3 regions of the Arthrobacter sp. 05T423 genome follow, and region 2 is predicted to be linked to each of the others. Evidence: predicted binding sites of a transcription regulator. Region 2 holds the regulator's gene; each other region holds the start of a gene.
The links. The regulator HrcA, encoded in region 2, represses chaperone genes, less so after heat shock. The targets are predictions, from matches to a motif close to TTNGCACTCGNNNNNNNCGAGTGCNAA.
Positions count from the first base shown of each region.

Region 1: the regulator HrcA is predicted to act here: its motif matches at 1,840-1,866, upstream of groL (chaperonin GroEL).
Region 3: the regulator HrcA is predicted to act here: its motif matches at 2,137-2,163, upstream of groES (co-chaperone GroES).

Region 1 covers NZ_JBFTLC010000038.1:5,602-10,996, reverse strand. Annotated here, with positions in the region: gene groL (chaperonin GroEL) at 32-1,660, opposite strand; gene AC1DFE_RS20865 (ABC transporter substrate-binding protein) at 1,951-3,222, opposite strand; gene AC1DFE_RS20860 (cold-shock protein) at 3,270-3,473, opposite strand; gene AC1DFE_RS20855 (LytR C-terminal domain-containing protein) at 3,632-4,273, opposite strand; gene AC1DFE_RS20850 (DUF3263 domain-containing protein) at 4,322-4,696, opposite strand; gene AC1DFE_RS20845 (uracil-DNA glycosylase) at 4,865-5,395, shown strand, end outside.
Region 2 covers NZ_JBFTLC010000007.1:130,788-136,182, reverse strand. Annotated here, with positions in the region: gene AC1DFE_RS08285 (16S rRNA (uracil(1498)-N(3))-methyltransferase) at 1-597, opposite strand, end outside; gene dnaJ (molecular chaperone DnaJ) at 600-1,727, opposite strand; gene hrcA (heat-inducible transcriptional repressor HrcA) at 1,786-2,799, opposite strand; gene AC1DFE_RS08270 (DUF3097 domain-containing protein) at 3,012-3,866, shown strand; gene AC1DFE_RS08265 (DUF4870 domain-containing protein) at 4,001-4,420, shown strand; gene hemW (radical SAM family heme chaperone HemW) at 4,564-5,395, opposite strand, start outside.
Region 3 covers NZ_JBFTLC010000001.1:105,133-110,527, reverse strand. Annotated here, with positions in the region: gene groL (chaperonin GroEL) at 1-1,602, opposite strand, end outside; gene groES (co-chaperone GroES) at 1,687-1,980, opposite strand; gene AC1DFE_RS00565 (hypothetical protein) at 2,199-2,600, opposite strand; gene AC1DFE_RS00560 (class I SAM-dependent methyltransferase) at 2,655-3,908, shown strand; gene AC1DFE_RS00555 (shikimate 5-dehydrogenase) at 3,927-4,754, opposite strand; gene AC1DFE_RS00550 (glycoside hydrolase family 3 N-terminal domain-containing protein) at 4,805-5,275, opposite strand.

The DNA of each region.
Region 1 (5,395 bases), on a different contig from region 2:
CACTCTTCAGGCAGCTGGGAGCAGCGGGAGGCTAGAAGCCGCCCATGCCGCCCATCTCGTCGCCGCCGCCGACGGCCGGGGAGTTCTTCTCCGGCTTGTCGGCCACGACGGCCTCGGTGGTGAGGAACAGACCGGCGATGGAAGCCGCGTTCTGCAGGGCAGAGCGGGTTACCTTGACCGGGTCGTTGATGCCGGCAGCCAGCAGGTCGACGTACTCGCCAGTGGCAGCGTTCAGGCCGTGGCCTGCGGGCAGGCCACGGACCTTGTCAACCACTACGCCGGGCTCGAGGCCTGCGTTGAAAGCGATCTGCTTCAGCGGGGCGTCGATGGCAACGCGGACGATGTTGGCGCCCGTTGCTTCGTCGCCGGTCAGGTTCAGGTTGGCGAATGCCTTGAGGCCTGCCTGGATCAGCGCAACGCCACCGCCGGCGACGATGCCCTCTTCAACGGCAGCCTTCGCGTTGCGGACAGCGTCCTCAATGCGGTGCTTGCGCTCCTTGAGCTCAACCTCCGTGGCGGCACCGGCCTTGATGACGGCAACGCCGCCGGCCAGCTTGGCCAGGCGCTCCTGCAGCTTCTCGCGGTCATAGTCGGAGTCGGAGTTTTCGATCTCGGCGCGGATCTGGGAAACGCGGCCGGCGATCTGGTCGGCGTCGCCTGCACCTTCGACGATGGTGGTCTCGTCCTTGGTCACGACAACCTTGCGTGCCTTGCCCAGGAGCTCGAGGCCGGCGGTCTCAAGCTTGAGGCCGACTTCCTCGGCGATGACCTGTCCGCCGGTGAGGATGGCGATGTCGGCCAGCTGCGCCTTGCGGCGGTCACCGAAGCCCGGAGCCTTGACGGCGACGGACTTGAAGGTGCCACGGATCTTGTTGACGATCAGGGTGGCCAGGGCCTCGCCCTCGATGTCTTCGGCGATGATCAGCAGCGGCTTGTTGGACTGCATGACCTTCTCGAGGACAGCAACCAGTTCCTTGACGTTGGAGATCTTGGAGTTGACGATCAGGATGTACGGGTCCTCGAGGACCGTTTCCTGGCGCTCCGTGTCCGTGACGAAGTAAGCGGAGATGTAGCCCTTGTCGAAGCGCATGCCTTCGGTGAGCTCCAGCTCGAGGCCGAAGGTGTTGGACTCCTCGACCGTGATTACGCCTTCCTTGCCCACCTTGTCCAGGGCTTCGGCGATCAGGGCGCCGATTTCGTCGTCACCGGCAGAGATGGAAGCCGTGGCTGCGATCTCTTCCTTGGTTTCGATTTCCTTGGCGGAGTTCAGCAGCTCAGCGGTGACGGCCTCAACGGCCTTCTCGATGCCGCGCTTGAGGGACAGCGGGTCAGCGCCGGCCGCGACGTTGCGCAGGCCTTCCTTGACCAGTGCCTGGGCCAGCACGGTGGCCGTGGTGGTGCCGTCGCCAGCGACGTCATCCGTCTTCTTGGCAACTTCCTTAACCAGCTCGGCGCCGATCTTCTCATAGGGATCGTCCAGCTCGATCTCCTTGGCGATGGAAACACCATCGTTGGTGATCGTGGGGGCGCCCCACTTCTTTTCGAGGACGACGTTGCGGCCACGCGGGCCGAGGGTGACCCTCACGGCGTCGGCGAGGGTGTTCAGGCCCCGCTCAAGACCGCGGCGTGCCTCTTCATCAAATGCAATGATCTTGGCCATAACGGCAGTAGTCCTTTCGGGACAGTCGTTAAGAAGGACCCTTGCTGCGGTGCCCGCGACGGACGATCCTTTCCGCAGGCCTCTGTACGCCCGACGGTCCGGATCTCACCCCAACCAGGTTTTTCTTTCGCTCCTTGCGCCGCTGCCGGGGTGGTATCGGCCTGAACCGGGGCCACCCTTTAGCAGTCGGCACGCTGGAGTGCTAATCAATAATTAGCACTCCCCCGGGGAGAGTGCAAGCAGATGCGCTTGTTTATCCCGCGCGCGGGCGGAGTATTCGCTACCAGCGATCAGCGGGCGGACCTGCCGGCGGCCTCGCTGCCCGTGAGCCTGGCCTTGTTGTCCGCTCCGTACGTGAACACCATATACTTCGCGGCCGTGACGTCACCGTTGGCGTCGAAGCGGACGGGCCCCGACTCGCCGTCGTAGTCGATGGCCTTTCCTGCCCGGATGGCCGCAAGGCAATCCTTGTAGGTCGTGCAGACGGCCGGCTGGCCGGAGGGCGCGGAGGATGCCCGGCCCCCGGCGGTGCCGCCCGAGACGGAAATGAGCGTACCGGCGATGGAGGCACCGGCGTCGTCCTCTGCCGCAGCGGCGGCCAGCGCTGCCAGGTTTACGGCATCATAAGTCTCGGGCGCAAAGGTCGTGTCCTTGAGCCCCGCATCGATGGCCACGAGTTCTGCCTGGAAGTGCGCCGAGGGGAAGACGCCGGGCACCAGGGCGCGCGTTCCTTCCAGCGACTTCGACCCGAGCGCGGAGCCGTACTGCCTGAAGCCGCCGTCGCCCAGAATGAGTTTGTTGCCCGCCAATCCGGCGTTGGTGAGCTCGGCGATCGCGCCCTGCGCACCGTCCCGGGCAATGACGACGACAGCATCCGGGGCCGCGTCACGTGCAGCCGCCACGGACTTCTGTGCCTCGCCGCGCGTGAAGCCGGAGAGCGTGACGGGGTTCAGCCCGCCGGCCTTGGCGGCAGCGGACACTGCTGCAGACACGTCCTGACCGTAGTTGCCGTCTTCGTACACCACGGCGAGGCTTCTGGCCCCGGCGTCCTTGGCGAGTTTCACCAGGACAGGAGCCTGGGCGATGTCCGCCGCCGCGGTGCGGAAGTAGTAGCCGCCACTCTTGTAGCTGCTCAGTTCCGGGGCCGTATTGGCCGGAGAGATGAGCGTGATCCTGGCCTTGGACAGCACGTCAATGGCGGCCGGTGCGCGGCTTGAGTCGGTGGGACCGATCACTACGTCCGCCCCGGCATCCACGAGTTCCCGGGCCTGCGCGGCGGTGTCGCCCACGGTGGTTGCGGGCAGCAGGTCCACCGGCCGGCCCTTGTGCCCGCCCGCCGCGTTGATCTCCTGGACTGCGAGTTTGGCCGCGGCCTGTTGGGCGGCGTTCAGGAAGGCCTGGGGTCCGGTGTTGTCGAGGATCAGCCCGATCCGCAGGATCCCGTCGCCGCTGGCCTCAACCGGTGCTGTCCGGGCGGTGTCCCCGGCTCCGGAGCAGGCAGCCAGCGTCAGGACGACGGCGGTACCCCAGACAGTTGCCCACCAGGCAGCCGTGTCCCGGATTGCTGTTCCCCGGACAGCTGAATCCCGGGGACCCGTGCGGCGCGCCACTAGACGGGCCGGACCTTTTCTGCCTGTGGACCTTTTTCGCCTTCGCCCACTTCCAGCTCCACACGCTGGCCCTCATCCAGTGCCCGGAACCCGTCGGTCTGAATGACCGACCAGTGCACGAAGACGTCGTCGCCTGAATCGTCAACAGTGATGAAGCCGTAGCCCTTTTCCGCGTTGAACCACTTCACGGTTCCCAATGCCATGATCCCCACACTTTCAGGTTGCTTCCGTAAGGCCCACGTCGGTGTGTGCCGTAAATTACGCCTCGAAGCCTGCCATCACTCTATCCATTCAGGACCTTCGGGGCGCAGGCCAGCGGCCCGAAGAGGAGGCAATAGTTATTCAGGCGTAACCGGAATGGCTACTGGTAGCCCGGGCCCAGGACCACCGCCACGGGCGTCTGGAACTCGGCGCTTTCCACCAGCGTGGGGATGTTCAGCAAAGCTCCGAGCGCCTCCGCGTTGGCCCGGTGGTCGGCGTCAGAGTAGAAGATCACCGACTGCCGCTGGGGCGACCCCTGCCAGTTGGCCACCTTGCCGAGCACCCAGCCGTCGGACTTGACCGTGGCACCCACGCGTCCGGCCAGTCCGGAGGTCAGCGTTCCGTTGAAGATGGAGACAGGCTGCGACTTGTCCACTGCCGCTCCGGCAATGGTTTCCGAGGTGGCGGGCTCCACGGCGGAGGGGGAAGCAGTCTCCGAGGCGGACGGCGATGCCGAGGCAGCAGCGCCGGACGTCGCACGTGCTGACGGCGTCTGCGACGGACTGGGACTGTCCGATGGCGTGGAAACGGCTGCCGCTGCGGAGGGCGACGAGACGGCGGGCTGGAAACCCAGCTGCGGCAACAGGAGAAAAGCGATAAGACCCACGGCAAGCGCGCCGATTCCCGTGGAAAGTATCGGCCACAACTTCGGGCGGGACGGCGCGGAGACAGCGCGGTGTACGCCCTGCCGGGAGGAGACCTCAGGTACCCTGTCGAATTCGTCCCGAGCAAAATTAGTCATGGTGAAGGGGTGTCCTTGTTGGTTTCGCCGGCAGTCCGGCACTAGCAGTTACGCGTCAGATCCAAGGCGGCGTGCGGTGCGAGCCCGGTGACGTGACGTACGTAGTCTACGCAATCTCTTCACGAGCATGGGGTCGTGGGCCAGTGCGTGCTCTGTATCAATCAGGGCGTTAAGGATCTGGTAGTAGTGCGTCGCGGACAGGTCAAACAGCTCGCGGATGGCCTGTTCCTTGGCACCGGCATACTTCCACCACTGCCGTTCCAGGGCGAGAATCTGCTGTTCCCGCTCGCTCAGCGGCGAGTCCCGCAGCTTGAAGTCGTCCAGCAGCGAGCCGCTCCGCAGCCCGTGCTCCTGCGGTGAATCCTGCCCTGATTCCTGCCCTGAATCCCGCTCCGCGAGGTGGTCCTGCAACGGCTCGGCCACTGCGCTCTCCTTAGCTGAATCCGGTCAAAGTACCTCCCCTATGTTACGGAGGAATAACAGCATTGTCATTTGTGGCACGGGCCACAGCGGCCTTAGATGCGCGGGCATGGCGGCCGTCGGTGACCGGCGGGAGCCGCCGGGCCATGGTTTGGGACAATGGACACCGTGATGGAACCTGAACCTCTTTTCGAGCCTGAACCACTCTTCGAGCTGGAGCCCTCCGGGGTGGCCGGCCTGGACTTTGCGGAGCTTGCCAGGCTGCCCTTCGGCGAGCTGATGGCGCCCGACTGGGCCGACGCCCTGGCCGGAGCCGAGGCCGACTTGAGGTCCGTACTGTCTTTCCTTGCACGCGAAGAGACTGCCGGGCACCGGCTGCTGCCGTCGGCGTCGAACGTTCTCCGGGCGTTCCGGCAGCCGCTGCACGAGGTGCGGGTCCTGATCGTGGGCCAGGACCCCTACCCCACCCCCGGACATGCCGTGGGGCTCGCCTTTTCCGTGGACGCCGGCACCCGTCCCATCCCCCGCAGCCTGGCCAACATCTACAAGGAGCTTGAATCGGACCTGGGCCTGCCGCCACGGATCCACGGCGACCTCGGCGCCTGGGCTGACCAGGGCGTCTTGCTGCTCAACCGGGTATTGAGCGTGCGGGAGGGCGTAGCCGGGTCCCACCGCGGCAAGGGCTGGGAACCGATTTCGACG
Region 2 (5,395 bases):
GCCCGCCACCTCTTGGCGCTCCTCGGCCCACTTGCCCAGGACTCTCCGCAGCGGCGTCACCGCGTCCTCGTGCAGGATCACGGCCAGACCGGCTTCCGCAACTTCCTTGGCCAGCGACTGGGTGTCGACGGCGGGACGCACCACGGGGATCCAGGCGCGGCGGGCCTGCTTGGCCGCCGCCGTCACGGCGGACTGCCATTTGCCGTGGGCCTTCGCCGCACGGTCACCCTTCCATCTGACGATGGAGCGTTCCGACTGCCACGGGATCACCGCGTCGATGCCCAGCTCGGTGGCGGTCTCGACCGCCAGTTCATCGCGGTCGCCCTTGGCGAGGGCCTGCACGAGCACCAGGCGGACGTCCGGCCGCTGCTCAACGCTGACGGAGGTGCATTCGACCGTCAGTTCGGCGGGGGCGGCCTCCGTCACGGTTCCCGTGATGCGCCTGCCGGCGCCGTCGGCAATGTCCACCTGCTCCCCCACCGCAAGGCGCTTGACCGTGACCGCATGCCGGGCCTCGGCGCCGTCGAGGACGAACAGCGAACCGGGAACCGTGCTGTCCAGCACCCCGGCCGGGGTGAAGAATACGGGGTTGCTCACCGCTACAGGTTACCGAAGCGGTCCCGCAGCTTTGCGAAGACGCCGCCGCTGGCCGCGAGCTTGCCCTCGGAGAACTGCTCGCCGCGGAGCTTGGCCAGCTGGCGCAGCAGGTCCTCCTGCGCGGGGTCCAGCTTGGACGGGGTCTCCACCTGCAGGTGGACCTTGAGGTCACCGCGGCCGTAGCCCCGAAGGTGCGTGACGCCGAGGCCGCGCAGGGTGATGATCTCGCCGGACTGGGTGCCCGCCTTGACGTCGATGTCCTGCTTGCCGTCGAAGGTCTCCAGGCCCAGTTCCGTGCCAAGGGCGGCAGCGGTCATGGGGATGTTCAGGGTGGCGTGGAGGTCGTCGCCCTCGCGGACGTAGGTGGAGTCGTTGTTGACCCGGATTTCCACGTAGAGGTCGCCGGACGGGCCGCCCGCGGGGCCGGCTTCGCCCTGTCCGGAGAGCTGGATCCGGGTTCCGGTGGCCACGCCCGCCGGAACCTTGATGGTGAGGGAGCGGCGGCTGCGGATCCGGCCCTGGCCGCTGCATTCGTTGCAGGGGTCCTTGATGACCGTGCCGAAGCCTTCGCATGACCCGCAGGGGGCTGCGGTCATGACCTGGCCGAGGATGGAACGTACTGCGCGCTGCACCTGGCCGCTGCCGCCGCAGATGTCGCAGCGCTCCGGGTGGCTGCCCTCGCGGCAGCAGGACCCTTCACAGGTGGGGCAGGTGACGGCCGTGTCCACTTCCAGCTTCTTGTTGACGCCGAAGACCGCATCGCGCAGGTCGATCCGGACGCTGATGAGCGCGTCCTGGCCGCGGCGGACACGGGACGCGGGCCCGGAGGTGCCGCCGGCGCCGAAGAAGGTGTCAAAGATGTCCTGGAACGCGAAGCCCTGGCCGGCGTAGCCGCCGCCGCCGAAGCCGTTGTCGGTGCCGTTCTCGTTGCCGGTGGTGTCGTAGACCCTGCGCTTCTGCGGATCAGACAGCACCTCGTAGGCGTGGGTGACGGCCTTGAACCGTTCGGCGGCGTCGTCCCCGGGGTTGACGTCCGGGTGAAGCGAGCGGGCCAGCTTGCGGTAGGCCTTTTTGATCTCCTCGCCGGTGGCTTCGGGGGAGACTCCAAGAACGTCGTAGTGGCTACTCAAAGTTCGTATCTCTTCCTGGTTGTATTGCCTGTTGTCAGGGGATGTCCGGGGCGTGCGGTCATGGGCCCAGAATCCTCGAAAGGTAGCGGGCCACCGCTCGTACGGCGGCCATGGTGGTGGGATAGTCCATCCGGGTGGGGCCGAGGATGCCTACCTTGGCGGTGGCGTCGGGACCGTACCCGGTGGCCACCACCGACGCCTCGGCCAGTCCGTCGTAGGGGTTTTCGCGGCCGATGCTGACCGCCACGCCGCGCGGGTCCTGTGCCATGTCGCTCAGGAGCCGCAGCATCACCACCTGTTCCTCGAGGGCCTCAAGGACTGGTCCGATGCTGAGCGGGAAGTCCACGTTGGACCGCGCCAGGTTGGCCGTTCCGGCCAGGACCATGCGGTCTTCCCGGCTGTTGTGGGCCAGGCCTTCCAGCCCCTTGCCGAGGGCCACTGCCGCAGGCCGCTCGGCCGGCGTACAGCCGGCCACGACGGCGGACAGGTGCCGGGGCAGGATGGCCACCGGAGTTCCGGCCACACCGGTCAGGAACCGGGTGCGCAGGGCGCCGAGCGTGTCGTCTGACAGGTCCTGCCCGGCGTCGACGACGCGCTGGTCAACCTTGCCGGAGTCTGCGATCAGCACGATCAGCACCTTCCGCGGCGCCAGCAGCACAAATTCGATGTGCCGGACAACTGCCCGGCTCAGGTGCGGGTACTGCACGACGGCGACCTGGTTGGTCAGCTGGGACAGGAGCCGGGCCGTCCGGTCAAGGACGTCGTCCAGGTCCTCGGACCCCTCGAGCAGGGTCTGGATGGCGCGTTTCTCCGCCGGGGAAAGCGGCTTGACCGCCGAGATCTGGTCGACGAACAGGCGGTAGCCCTTGTCCGTGGGAATCCGGCCGGCACTCGTGTGCGGGGCCGTGATGAGGCCCTCATCCTCCAGTGCCGCCATGTCGTTGCGGATGGTGGCACTGGAAACACCCAGATGATGCCGTTCCACCAGGGCCTTGGAGCCGACAGGCTCGCGGGAATGGACATAGTCCTCCACGATGGCGCGCAGCACCTCAAGCTTTCGTGGTTCGCTCACAGTCCACCTCCTTTTGGCCGTAACCGCTCCGGACATTAATCCTGCCCGTCAACGCTGTGGTTAGCACTCGACGTGCCTAAGTGCTAACAAGTCTAATATGAGACGCCGCGTTGTTAGCATTGATACCGCTCCGGGCGGAATTCCGGGCGCCTGTCCCCCGGCGGCAAGCCCGCAGCCGGAGCGGCTCCTTCCTAGTGCAGAGCGGTGAACGAATGCAGTACCAGACCTGGGGCCCGCAGGATATGGCAGCGCCCGCCAAGAACAGCCTTCCCGAGGTTCCGGTGGAGCGCGGCATGGTGCTCGAGGACGTCCAGTCCGGCTGGGTGGGCGCAGTGACCCGGGTGGAGAAGTCCGGCGGCATGCACGTGGTGGCGCTCGAAGACCGCCGCGGAAAATCCCGGTCCTTCAAGCTTGGCTTCGGGTTCCTCTTGGAGGGGCAGCCGATCCGCCTGATGCCTCCGGCCCCCAAGGCCAAGCCCGCAGGGCAGGGCATCTCCGCACGGACGGCGTCGGGTTCGGTGCGGGTGGAAGGACAGCGCGCCCAGGTGGCCAAGGCCAGCCGGATCTGGGTTGAAGGCAAGCATGATGCCGAGCTGGTGGAAAAAGTCTGGGGCGACGACCTCCGGGTGGAGGGCATCGTCGTCGAACCCCTGCATGGCATTGATGACCTGGCGGGGGCGGTGGCCGCCTTCCGCCCAGGTCCCGGCCGCAGGCTGGGAGTTCTGGTGGACCATCTGGTCCCCGATTCCAAGGAGTCCAGGATCGCCGACGCCGTGATGGCCTCCCCCGGCGCCGCCGGAAACGTGCTGATCGTCGGCCACCCCTATGTGGATGTGTGGCAGGCGATCCGGCCGTCGGTGCTGGGCATTCCGGCGTGGCCGGTGGTGCCGCGCGGCACGGATTGGAAAACCGGCATCCTCACCTCCTTCGGTTGGCCGCACGCGACCAAGGAGGACGTTGGCCTCGGCTGGCAGAAACTCCTAGGCGCCGTGCGGACATACGCCGACCTTGAGCCCGCCCTGCTGGGCAGGGTCGAAGAGGTCATCGATTTCCTAACAGTTCCATAGCTACGGCCCCCGGATTCAGCGTTGAGCCCGCGATTGCCCCGACGGCCCGGTATCCTTGGTACGGCGCCACCGCACCGCGGCCCCGGCACCGCACCAATGCATTACCGCACCAACGCAAGCTTAAGGAAGACACCGTGGCAGAAGACGCTCGCGACCGCAGGGACACACAGTCCGGCCAGGACCTGCCCCAGTACCATGGGGTTCCGGCCAACGCGCTTCCGCTGACCGCCAGCGAGGACCGGCAGTGGGCCACCCTGGCGCACTTCGGCGGCATCCTCGGCTGCGTTCCGGCGCTGCTGATCTACCTCATCTTCCGCGACCGCGGCCCCTTCACCGCGCAGGAGTCCAAGGAAGCCCTCAACTTCACCCTGCCGCCGACGATTGCGGCCTTCGTGGCGAACCTGCTGGTGCTGCTGCCCGTCGTCGGGAACCTGTTCGCCGTCCTGGCCACGCTCATCTGGATTGCGCTGACCTGCTTCGCGGTTTCTGCCGGCGTCCACGTCAACAAGGGCCAGCCGCACCGCTACCCGTACAACCTCCGCTGGATCAAGTAGCCACAAGCAACGGGGGCCCACACCCGCAGGGTCCCTGGCCGAGCTTGCGAGGTTAGGGTGCGGGTGGGAAGGGTACTTCCAGCCCAATCCGCTAGGGATATTGGGCTAGAGGTGACCCCGCGTTGCTTTGTCTGTTGTACCGGCTAGTCCGGCAGGATCCGGCGGACCACGGCGTCGGCCAGCAGGCGGCCCTTCAGCGTGAGGACCAGGCGGCCCTTGAAGGCCTCCTCCGGCACCACGAGGCCGTCGGCAATCAGCCCGGCCACGGCCTTCCTTCCGGATGGCGCAAGGGCAGCGGTTCCCAGCCCTGCGGAAAGACGGGCTTCCAGCATAACTTTTTCGACGCCGCGGGTTTCGTCGTCAAGGGTTTCTCGACCGGCCGCCGGGGAGACGCCTGAGCCGAGCCGGCCGGCATAGGCGGTGGGGTGCTTGACGTTCCACCAGCGAACCCCGCCCACGTGCGAATGGGCGCCGGGTCCGATCCCCCACCAGTCGTCACCGCGCCAGTAGGCGAGGTTGTGGCGGCACGCCTGCCCAGGCGTTGCGGACCAGTTGCTGACCTCGTACCAGTGCAGGCCGGCGTCGGTGATCAACTGGTCCGCGAGTTCGTACTTGTCGGCGTGGTCGTCGTCGTCGATTCCCGGAACTTCGCCACGGCGCATCTGGGCGGCGAGCTTGGTGCCGTCCTCCACGATCAGCGCGTAGGCGCTGATGTGGTCCGGCTTGTACGACAGTGCGGTCTCGAGCGAGAAGCGCCAATCCTCCATTGACTCCCCAGGTGTTCCGTAGATGAGGTCCAGGCTGACGGCGAGTCCGGCGTCGCGCGCCCACTGCACCACGAACGGGACACGGCTCGGCGTGTGGGTCCGGTCAAGCACCTTCAGGACATGGGGCACGGCGGATTGCATGCCGAAGGAAACCCGCGTGAAGCCCGCGTCCGCAAGCAGCTGCAGGGACTCCGGCGTGACGGAATCC
Region 3 (5,395 bases), on a different contig from region 2:
GTGGCCTGCGTGCTCGTCTTCCTCGGCGGCCTTCTCAGCCACCAGGGTTTCGGTGGTGAGCACCAGCGCAGCGATGGAGGCTGCGTTGCGCAGGGCTGCACGGGTGACCTTGACGGGGTCAATGACGCCCGCTGCGATCAGGTCCTCGTACTCGCCGGACTTGGCGTTGAAGCCGTGGTTGTTGTCCTGCTCGGCAACCCGGGCGGCCACAACGTAGCCGTCGTGGCCGGCGTTCTGCGCGATCCAGCGCAGCGGCTGGACCAGTGCACGGCGGACGATGCCGACGGCGGCAGCCGCGTCACCTTCGAGTGCCGTGACAGCCGGGTCCTCGTCGAGTGCCTTCAGCGCGTGGATCAGGGCGGAACCGCCACCGGCCACGATGCCTTCTTCGAGGGCCGCGCGGGTGGAGGACACTGCATCTTCGATGCGGTGCTTCTTTTCCTTCAGCTCAACCTCGGTGGCTGCGCCGACCTTGATCACGCCGATGCCGCCGGCCAGCTTGGCCAGGCGCTCCTGCAGCTTCTCCCGGTCCCAGTCGGAATCGGTGCGGGTCAGCTCGGCGCGCAGCTGCGCAACGCGTGCTGCAACGTCCTCGGCCGAACCTGCGCCGTCGACGATGGTGGTGTTGTCCTTGGTCACCGTGATGCGGCGGGCGGTACCCAGCACCTCGAGGCCCACGGAGTCCAGGCTCAGGCCCAGTTCCGGGGACACAACCTGCGCGCCGGTCAGCGTCGCGATGTCCTGCAGCATGGCCTTGCGGCGGTCACCGAAGCCCGGAGCCTTGACGGCGACCACGTTCAGGGTGCCGCGGATGCGGTTGACGATCAGCGTGGACAGGGCTTCGCCGTCGACGTCCTCGGCGATGATGAACAGAGGCTTGGAGCTCTGCAGCGCCTTCTCCAGCAGCGGCAGGAATTCCTGCACCGAGGAGATCTTGCCCTGGTTGATCAGGATAAGGGCGTCCTCGAGGACGGCTTCCTGGCGCTCGGTGTCGGTGATGAAGTACGGGGACAGGTAGCCCTTGTCGAACTGCATACCCTCGGTCAGAGCCAGTTCGGTCTGCGTGGTGGAGGATTCCTCGATGGTGATCACACCATCCTTGCCAACCTTGTCGAAGGCCTCGGCGAGCAGCTCGCCAACCTCGTCGCTCTGCGCGGAGATGGCGGCAACGTTGGCCACCTGGGTGCCCTCAACGGGACGGGCGTTCTCCAGCAGGCGTGCTGCGATGGCCTCGACGGAGACCTCGATGCCGCGCTTGATCTGGCCAGGAGCGGCGCCGGCGGCAACGTTGCGCAGGCCTTCCTTGACCAGTGCCTGGGCGAGCACTGTGGCAGTGGTGGTGCCGTCACCGGCGACGTCGTTCGTCTTGGTGGCGACTTCCTTGGCCAGCTGGGCGCCAAGGTTTTCGTACGGGTCGTCCAGTTCGACTTCCCGGGCGATGGTCACGCCGTCGTTGGTGATCGTGGGGGCACCCCACTTCTTGTCCAGCACGACGTTGCGGCCGCGGGGACCAAGCGTCACCTTAACCGTGTTGGCGAGCTTGTCGATGCCGGCTTCAAGCGACCGGCGGGCAGCGTCGTTAAACGCAAGCTGCTTTGCCATGGTTTGTCCTTTCAAGACAGAACCCCGTGCAGCCGCCCGGCCAGACAGAATCAGACTCGGGCAGCGGCACGGGGATCCAAAGAGTTACTTTACGACGATCGCCAGAACGTCGCGGGCGGAGAGCACGAGGTACTCGGTGCCGCCGGTCTTGACTTCGGTTCCGCCGTACTTGGAGTAGATGACGACGTCGCCAACAGCTACGTCGACCGGTACGCGGTTGCCGTCTTCGAAGCGGCCGGGGCCTACTGCAACAACTTCGCCTTCCTGCGGCTTCTCCTGGGCGGAGTCCGGGATGACCAGGCCGGAAGCCGTGGTCTGCTCGGCTTCGAGCGGGCGAACAACAATACGATCCTCAAGAGGCTTAATAGAGACCGACACTCGGACCTCTCCTTTTCATCAAAATTCATGGACAGTAAAAACTGTTGCGCCGTGGCGGCAGACCGTCGTCGCGGTGCCGGCAGCAGCCAGGCTGGCAGCTCTTCGTGTGTTAGCACCCTCCTAGGGAGAGTGCTAATGATGACTCTATGTAAGGGGTTAGCACTCGGTCAAGGTGAGTGCCAGAATTTCATCCGCCGTAACCCGCCAGGACCCTTCGTTCAGCGCCCGGCGAGGTCGTCGAACCCCAGGTCCTCGCCGCCGTCGGCGTCCTGGTCCCCCCGCTTACGCTGCTCGCGGACAAGCACGGCGGCGGCCGCCGCTGCGGCAAGCACCGACACGATGAGCACCACGATTCCGCCCACGCGCGCCCCGAGGTACAGGTCGCGGATCTGCCGGGCTTCCTCGGTGGCGTCGCTGATGTTCTTGCCACCCACCGAGTAGACGGTGGAATTGAAGGAGTCGAGCAGGAAGATGATCACCAGCAGGACAAGGCAGACGACGGCGATCACAGCGCCGGCGATCAGCACCGGGCGTGCATACCGGACCAGGCGGCTATGCTGCGCCGGTCCGGGGTTGTTGCGTTCGGGCTGACCAGGGGTTGGCGTTTCGCTGGATTCCATTCAGACCACCCTATCGGGAAGAGCTTGGGCGGCCCCTCCACTAGGCTTGATCCCATGTCTGAAGCACCGCAGGACCAGATCGCCCCGCTCCTCACCGAAGAAGGATGGGAGCTGCTGGCCTCGCTCGGACCGTACCGGGAGGACGATTCCTTCACCCTCAGCTCAACCCTCCGCAAGGCCGGGCACTCCCCCGAGCTCGTCTCCGCCGTCCTGACGCAGTCACGGCTCAGGACCAGGGCCGAGGGCAAGTTCGGCGAGTTCGCCCGGCAGATGCTCTTCACCCAGGCCGGCCTGGAGCAGGCCACCCGGCTCAACGTCGCCGCCCGGCACGCCCAGCGCTTTGCCCAGGCGGGCGTCAGCCATGTAGCCGACCTTGGCTGCGGCCTCGGCGCGGACGCGATGGCCCTTGCATCGCTGGACATTGCCGTGACGGCTGTGGAGGTGGACGAGACCACCGCCGCCTGCGCCACGATAAACCTCATTCCCTTTCCGCACGCCACGGTGGTCCATTCGGACGCGACATCGGTGGCGCTGGAGGACGGGGCCGGCGTGTGGCTGGACCCCGCCCGGCGCACCACCACCACGTCCGGCACCAGGCGGATCTGGGACCCCGAGGCCTTTTCTCCCCCGTTGTCCTTCGTGGAGTCGCTGGCTGCCGCCGGGCGCGCCGTCGGCGTCAAAATGGGTCCCGGCATGCCGCACGAGTCGGTGCCGGCCGGCTGTGAGGCGCAGTGGGTCTCGGTGGGCGGCGACGTCACCGAGGTCACTCTGTGGTTCAACGCCGTGGCCCGTCCGGGCATCCGCCGGGCCGCCCTGGTCATAGGGCCGGAGGGCGCCGCGGAACTTACCAGCGGGGAGGAGTTCGACGGCGGACCCGTTGCCCCCGTGGGCCCGGTGGACGGTTTCCTGTATGAGCCTGACGGCGCGGTCATCCGTGCCGGGCTCGTGGCCGACCTGGCGATGGACCTGGGGGGCCACCTCGTGGACGAGCACATCGCCTACATCTGCGCCCCTGAGCTGGTGGACACTCCGTACGCCCGGGCCTACCGGGTCCTGGAGGTCATGCCGTTCAACGTCAAGGCCCTCAAGGCCTGGGTCCGGGAGAACGGCGTCGGCGTCCTGGACATCAAGAAGCGCGGCATGTCCGTCACCCCGGAGGAGCTGCGCAAGCAGCTGCTGCCCGGGGGCAAGGCCGGCGGGAAGGGCGCCGGTAAAGCCGGCGGGAAGTCGGCGGGCAAAAAGACAGGCACCCTGGTCCTCACCCGGATCGGGGAGGAGAGAGTGGCCGTCTCCGTGGAGCCCGTGTAACTACTGGGCCCGCACTGGCTACTGGGCGCGCACGAACGCCTCGGCGTCCCGGACCTGCTGCTCTGTGGGCCGGATGCCCGTGTACAGCACAAACTGCTCCAGCGCCTGGATGGTGGCTACCTCTGCGCCCGTGATGACCTGCTTGCCGGCTGCCCGCGCCGCCTGAATGAGCGGCGTTTCCGCGGGCAGGGCCACGACGTCGAAAACCACCTTGGCGGCCTCGATGGTTTCGGCGGGAAAGGACAGCGCGTCGGCTTCCGGTCCACCGGCCATTCCCACCGGCGTGACGTTGATGACCATGTCAGCCGTGGCCTCCGGGCCGGTGCCCAGCTCCCCCCGCCAGGCAAAGCCGTAAAGGTCGGCGAGCGCCCGGCCGGTTGCCTCGTTGCGGGCGATGATGCTCACGTCTTTGAATCCCGCGTCACGCAGGGCCGCGGCGGTGGCCTTGGCCATGCCGCCGGCGCCCGTGAGCAGCACCGATGACTCCGCAGGCACGGCGTTGCGCTGCAGCAGCTGCTCGATCGCCGTGTAGTCGGTGTTGTAGGCCGTCAGCCGCCCGCCGTCATTGACGATGGTGTTGACGGAATCGATGGCCTTGGCGGACGGGTCCATGGCGTCCACCAGGGCAATCACGTCCTCCTTGTAGGGCATGGAGACGGCGCAGCCCCGGATCCCCAGGCCGCGGACGCCCGCGATCGCCTGCGCCAGGTCGGTGGGCGCGAACGCCTTGTAGATCCAGTTCAGGCCCAGCTGGTCGTACAGGTGGTTGTGGAAGCGGGTCCCGTTGTTGCTCGGCCGGGCCGAGAGGGAAATGCACAGGGTCATGTCTTTATTCAGAATCGGCACCCCTCCATTAAACGGCGGGGCTGGTCGTTTAACCGGCGGGGCCGTCTTTGTTACCTGCAGCCGGTGCCGGGCGGGTAGGGTCCGACGGCGGCCGGCAGCTTTCCGGGGGCGGTGGCCTTGCTTCCCGGTGCTGCCGGAGGCTTCCTCTGCGCGGTCCGGCCGCGCCAGATCATCATCGTGACCACCCGCCGGGCGGCGTCCTCAAGGCGCGGGAGCGGGAGCTTACCCTCCGTGACCGCACGGACGACGGCGGCATGCGCGGCGGGGGCGTCGGCCGGCATCAGCAGCAGGTCCGCCCCGGCTGCAAGCGCGGCCGGGGCTGCGGAACCGCGGGGATAGCGGCCGGCCGCCGCGCCCATGTTCAGCCCGTCCGTGACGGCCACGCCCTTGAAGCCCAGGCCACGGAGCGCCGAGTACGTTGCCTTCGAGAGGGACGCGGGCACGCCCGGGTCAAGGGCACGGGCCGCGATGTGGCCGGTCATGACCTGGAGCACCTGGCCTGCCTTCTCCTCCAGGCTCATTTTTGCCACCGCCGTGGCGGCAGCGTCGGCGTCGCGCTGCTGCGGGCCCCAGCCCAGCGCCGCCGTGTCCTGCGTTGCAGGCCCCGCCGTGGATGGGGCCGGGCGGTGTGCACCCGGCTG